Linked DNA regions of Pontiella desulfatans. Each later gene encodes a partner of the first gene's protein in a complex. Links are inferred from orthologs where the notes say so. Each region holds a gene or a part of one and is shown on either strand. Other genes may lie near its edges. The genes, in order: E9954_RS11355 and gcvH.

Evidence for each region.
Region 2: the proteins of E9954_RS11355 (region 1) and gcvH are in contact, whole or in part, in a crystal structure (PDB 3A7A), measured with the Escherichia coli proteins. The link is inferred for Pontiella desulfatans from one-to-one orthologs.

The regions. Positions count from the first base shown.
Region 1 is NZ_CAAHFG010000001.1:3,223,082-3,226,174, forward strand. Bases 238-3,010 are described here. They hold E9954_RS11355 (lipoate--protein ligase family protein), read right to left. Parts: upstream 2,149-3,010; coding sequence 1,327-2,148; downstream 238-1,326. Other genes in these bases: fbaA (class II fructose-bisphosphate aldolase), read right to left, coding at 238-284; E9954_RS11345 (HPr family phosphocarrier protein), read right to left, coding at 513-785; E9954_RS11350 (hypothetical protein), read right to left, coding at 785-1,264; E9954_RS11360 (adenosine deaminase family protein), read left to right, coding at 2,195-3,010. Outside these bases: more of fbaA, read right to left, coding at 1-237; more of E9954_RS11360, read left to right, coding at 3,011-3,093. UniProt on the Escherichia coli protein: Catalyzes both the ATP-dependent activation of exogenously supplied lipoate to lipoyl-AMP and the transfer of the activated lipoyl onto the lipoyl domains of lipoate-dependent enzymes.
Region 2 is NZ_CAAHFG010000001.1:4,273,232-4,276,300, forward strand. What follows is about bases 321-3,069. They hold gcvH (glycine cleavage system protein GcvH), read right to left. Parts: upstream 2,013-3,069; coding sequence 1,629-2,012; downstream 321-1,628. Other genes in these bases: E9954_RS15210 (nucleotidyltransferase), read right to left, coding at 321-448; E9954_RS32540 (hypothetical protein), read right to left, coding at 387-617; lipB (lipoyl(octanoyl) transferase LipB), read right to left, coding at 812-1,531; panC (pantoate--beta-alanine ligase), read right to left, coding at 2,231-3,069. In the rest of the region: more of E9954_RS15210, read right to left, coding at 1-320. UniProt on the Escherichia coli protein: The glycine cleavage system catalyzes the degradation of glycine. The H protein shuttles the methylamine group of glycine from the P protein to the T protein.

The DNA.
Region 1 (3,093 bases):
GCCATCATGTGAACGTGCTGGGCACCGGAGATTGCACCGAGAGCCGCGCCGTTGGCCGGGCAACCTTTACCAGCGGTGAAGGCGGCACCACCGTTGGAGAACTGGATGATTACGGGGGAGTTGACCGAAGCAGCCGCTTCGAGAACCCCGTTGATGGAGTCGGAGCCAACAACGTTGACGGCCGGCAGGGCGAATTTGTTTTCCTTGGCAATCTGGAACACCTTGGCAACGTCGTCACCAAACAGAACACCGGGTTTTACAGCGTCAAGAACCTTAGTAGACATGATATTTCCTTCCTGGTTATGGGGTTGGATTATTCTTTAAAGCCAATGTATTTGGCAAAAATTCGCGGGAACTATACCAGTAAACGAACGGGGGTCAACCCCGGTGGGGGATTATATGAGGGGGATAAAACATGAGTGGGAGACGGGGGGAATCGGAGACAGGGAGAATCATCCCCCACTCGCCCCCTCACCGCTTCCCCCACTCTAGGCCGGCTCCGGAGGAACCGGCTACTGCGGGGGAAAGTCGAAGTGGGTTTCAAAGAGCTCAACAAGCTTTTTGCCAAACCCGTCTTCATCGGGGCCGGTCACCTGGATGGTTACTTCGGCTCCCTTTTCCAGCCCCAGCATGATGCATTCAAGGGCGGAGGTCAGGGTGCATGCGCCGCTGGCGGCCTTCACGAGGATCTCGCCGGAATAGGCCGAGCCTTCCCGGACCAGAATAGCAGAAGGCCGGCAATGGATGCCGGCCTCGTTTTGAACGACTGCCTGAGCTTCGAACATTACATCTCTTCAACTGGCTCTGCAGCCGAAGCGTCTTCGGCTTCGAGCTCTTTGACGGCTTCGGGATTCTCGGCCTCATCCACCTGCTCAAGCTCTTGCTTCTGGGCTTCACGCTCTTGTTCAACATTACCGCTCTTCTGCGCGGAACGGATCATTTTTTCATAAACGACCTCGTTGTTCATCGCGTAGATGTAGGGACGGGCAATGATTCCATTGTCATTGCGGCTTTCGTCGCATTTCTTAACCGCAACGCGGGCGGCTTCCTTGAGGGTCGACTTGCCATAGTCGTAGGCATAGGCAAAGTCGCCGCCCGGATCGATGGCAATGATGAACACCTTGTTATCGGGTTTTTCAAAATAATCGAGCAATTTAGCCTGCGCTTCCGGGGGGATGCGCGGGATATAGGCCGTGTCGCTGGCACACCCAGCAATCACGGTCGCGATGGTTACAAAAACAAAAAACTTAGCCAACACCTTCATGTAATGCCTCCATATCGTAGGTTTCGGACTACAATCTAAGTATTTAACCCCTTTTAGTCAACCTAGCAAACCAAGGAAAACGCAATATCCTTGAACGGCATTCCGGCGGCATCCCCGGCCACAACCATCCCCCGGACCACCTCCATCGGCAACCCGTTGATTTGCAAAGAAAACCGCGGAGTCGCGCCGTAGCGCCAAACGTCGGACTGCTGGAGATCGACCAACCCGCGAATGCCCGACTGCGGAAATTCATCGTCCAAAAACCGGGGAATTCCGCCATTGCCATAGAAAATGCCGAAGCTTTTTTTCAGCGCATCGGCAACGGACGGGAGATCGAGCCCCAAGTTTGCCACCGATGCGGGGACGGAGGCAATCGCATGGGTTTGAATGCCCTCCAGCATGGTTCCCAGATAGCGGCCGAGCCGTTCCATATCCGTATTGAGCAGCAATGTTCCGTGGTGCAGCGCCCTCCCCTGGCGAAACGCGAATGCATTTCCCGAAAACTTCAGCCCGTCCACGCTCAGATTGCTCTTGCCCGTCCTCTCGGCCCGGACGCCGAAGGTTTCCAAGGCATGGAAAACCATTTCATAGGCCCGCTCCTCGCGATATTCCTCACGCCCGACGATTACGCAATAGTTCAAGTTGCCCGTATCGTGATAAACCGTGCCGCCCCCCGAAATGCGCCGCGCCAGCGGAACGCCCTCCTGCTCCATCAGGTCCAGCCGGCATTCGCGCCACGGATTCTGGTTCTTGCCCATCACCACCGCGCACTCGCTCCTCCAAAGGAACAGCACCGGCCCCTGGTCGTGCACCGTATCCATGAGATATTGTTCGATCGCCAGGTTGCGGTAGACGTCCAGGCTCTGGGATTCAACTATCAGCATTTTTTATTTTGTCCGGTTTCTTGTTGGCGGCTAAAGTAGCGCAACAATGTCAAAGATCACTGAACAATTCATTCGAAAAATCCCGAAGACCGACCTGCACCTGCATCTCGATGGCTCGTTGCGCCTGCAAAGCCTCATTGAAATGGCGAAGGCCGGGAAGGTTGGACTGCCCTCCTACGAGGAGGCCGGCCTGAATGAGCTGGTGTTCAAGGAACGCTACGCCAACCTGGGCGAATACCTGGCCGGCTTCGCCTACACCGTCGGCGTGCTGCAAAACCACGAAAACCTCGAACGCGCCGCGTTCGAGCTGGCCGAGGATTCGCATGCCGAGGGCGTCCGCTACATCGAAGTGCGCTTCGCCCCGCAGCTGCACATCACCCACGGCACCGAAATTGGCGACGTCGTCCGGGCCGTCTGCCGGGGACTTGGGAGGGCCAAACAACACCTCAACGCCTCGGTGGCGGAGAACGACATGCCGTTCGAGTGCGGCGTCATCCTGTGCGCCATGCGGCGCTTCAACCGCCAGATGTCGCCCTACTACGACCGGCTCATCAACCGCGTCGGCAAAACCAACATCCGCTACACCTATGCCCGCGCGTCGCTCGGGCTTGCCAAGGAAGCCGTCAAACTACGCGACGAAGGCCTTCCGGTCGTCGGGTTCGATCTGGCCGGCGAAGAAGCCGGCTATCCCGCCATCCACCACAAGGAAGCCTTTGATTATTCGCACAAACATTTCCTGCGAAAGACCGTGCACGCCGGCGAGGCCTACGGCCCCGAGTCCATTTTCCAGGCGATTACCGAGTGCTATGCCAACCGCATCGGCCACGGTACGTTCCTGTTTTCCGAGGCGGCCATAAAACTGAAAACGATCCGGGACAAATCGAAATATATCGGGCAACTGATTGAATACATCGCCAACCAGCGCATCACCATCGAGGTCTGCCC
Region 2 (3,069 bases), 1.1 Mb from region 1 along the record:
CCGGCAGGTTATCGAGGTCATCCAAATCTTTGTAACGTCCCGAAGCCTTTTTGTTTAGCCGTAAGTCGGCAAGAGAAATAAGGGGAACGTCCACGTCATCAATTTGAGTGCTTAACGAACGTCTACGGCACTCATCGAATTCAACGCCGTCGATTTCATTAAGCACTTCGATTCTTACCGGAGCCAATCCCATGCGCACAATATTTCCGGGCTCAAGAAAGAGATTTTCCGAGATGTCATCCGACACCATGCCGAACTCGTGAAAGACGCCGACCAGCTTTCTTGCATTATCGGGATTCAAAGCCACCCAGACATCCATATCCGCAGTCGTTCGTGGGTATCCGTGGTAGCCCACTGCATACCCGCCGATCAGCAGATACTCAACCTCATGAGCGTTTAGCAACTTCAAGAATTCTTTGAAGTCGTCCGGTAGCACTTGGTTTTCCATAAGCCGCCTGCCTGTTCATTTGAATCGCCTGCAACCGCTCTTCCGGAGAACGAGATTGCCAATACGCCTTGTCGTCGCCTGCTGCATGCAATGACACCACAGACAACACGCTTCGATCCAATTTCAGTTCGTTTTTCACACCGGCATAATAGGTTTGCTTGCCGTACATATCAAACCCCTATTGCCCACATTCGGCCACTGAAAAAGGATTGGAAGGCAACCTGCCCTTCGAGCTGATCGCCGAACGCACGCCACACGCCACAAGCACGCGAGGCTCGAACCCTCCGCATCCCCGCCGTGCCGTTCAGGATTTTGTAGACGAAGCTTCCAGCTTCGTTAGGCAGAACAACGCGCGTTGCAGAATCAAACGAAGCTGGAATCTTCGTCTACGATGAACCTCGCCAGATCAGGAGGCAGCTCCCCATCCGCATCGAACCGTTCCAGTTCGCGGTTGCAGACGGTGGAGAAATGGTTGAGGAGGGAGTCGCCGACGGCGGGCATTTCCGGGCATTGGTCGCCGAGGATGGTTTTCATGGTGGCGACGGGTTCGCCGACGAGGCCGCACGGCACGATGGTGTCGAAACCCATGAGGTCGTTGGCGACGTTGAAGCTCATGCCATGGAAGGAGACCCATTTCTTGAGGCGGAAGCCGATGGCGGCGATCTTTCCGGCCTGGGTCCACGCGCCGGACTTGCCTTCGCGGCGAAAGCCTTCGATGCCATGGTCGGCCAACGTGCGGATGGCGGTCTCCTCAAGGTTGTTGAGGTAGCCGTGCGAATCGGCGTCGTTCCCGCCGAGGTAGAGGATGGGATAAAGCACCCACTGGCCGGGGCCATGGAAGGTGACATCGCCACCGCGCTCGACATGGAAAAGGTCGATGCCCAGCTCGCGGTATTCCGCTTCGGTCTTGAGCAGATAGTTATCGCGCCCGCGGTTGCCCAGCGTGACGGTCGGTGTATGCTGAAGAATCAACACGGTGTCCGGAATCAGCCCATCCTGACGCGCCTTGAGCAAACGGCGCTGGATGTCCAGTCCTTGCCGATAGGGAACGGGATTGCTGAAACTGACCGACCAGGCCTTCATGGTTTTCCTCTTGGCGGAGGCAGGCGGTGCGCCTGCGGCACAAAAACAAAAAGAGGAGGATAGGCATCCTCCTCGACATTCCATGCATGGAAAACGACTAGTCGTCGGGGCAGAGTTCCTCGTAGGAATCCGCATCCATCATGTCATCCACTTCCGACTCGTCGTTCACCCGGATCTTGAAGAGCCAGCCAGCGCCGAAAGCGTCTTTGTTGATGAGTTCCGGGTTGTCTTCCAGCTCGCTGTTGACTTCGATGATTTCGCCACCCACGGGGGCGTAGACATCGGCGGCGGCCTTGACGGATTCAACCACGGCGGCTTCGTCGCCGGCAGAAAACTCGGTTCCCACCTCGGGCAATTCAACAAAGGTCAGGTCAGAGAGCTGGCTCTGGGCAAAGTCGCTGATGCCGACCGTTGCGATGCCGTCATCGAGAGATACCCATTCATGGGTTTTGGCGTAGAACAGATCTTGTGGAACCGACATATTACATCTCCTGGTTATCGATTAATGACCTGAATAAAAAGTGGAGGTGCGGATCGGAGTCGAACCGATCTAGATGGATTTGCAATCCACTGCCTAACCGCTTGGCTACCGCACCTTTGTTCCCAAAGCGGTCACCAATGTAATGATGAGCTCATCGCATTCAAACAAAAATATCCAAAAAATGAAGGGAATCCTGCAAGCGTTTCCGTTGCAAACCACTACGGCACGACCACGGCATTGTCAATTAGGCGCGTTGTTCCAATTTTCACGGCAAGCGCAACCAAGGTTTTCCCTTTGACCCGCCCGACGGGCTGCAATGTTTCGTCATCGACGAACTCGACATAGTCGACAACCGCATCGGGCACGCTGGCCATAAGATTCGCGACGGACTTTCCAAGAACGGCAACATCCACCACCCCCTGGCCAACCAGATCCACCACGTGGTCGAGCGCCTGCCTGAGGCAAAGCGCATTCCGGCGCTGGAGTTCGGTCAGGTATTTATTGCGCGAGCTCATCGCCAAGCCGTCCGGTTCGCGAACAATGGCGCCCCGCACAATCTCCACCGGAAAGTTAAGGTCGCGCACCATGCGTTCGATGATGCGCAGTTGCTGCGCATCCTTTTCGCCAAAGACGGCCAGATCCGGCAGCACCAGATTGAATAGCTTGGCAACGACGGTGCAAACCCCGCGGAAATGGCCGGTGCGCGATGCGCCGCAGAGCACGCCCGAGAGCGACTCCTCGTCCACCCACACGCTGGCGTCGGCGGCATACATGTTGCCGGGCTCCGGATAAAAAACAATATCGACGCCCTCCTCTTCGCAGAGCAATTCATCCCGCTCGAAATCGCGCGGGTAGGCATCGAGATCTTCGTTGGGGCCGAACTGGGTTGGATTCACGAAGATGCTCGCAACCAGCACATCGCATTTTTCGCGGGCCAGTCGCATGAGCGAAAGATGGCCTGCGTGCAGGAACCCCATGGTGGGCACAAAGCCGATCGTCTTGCCCGACCGCTTCAGGAACAGCGCAAGGCGCTGCATCTCTTCGGGAGATTCAATGA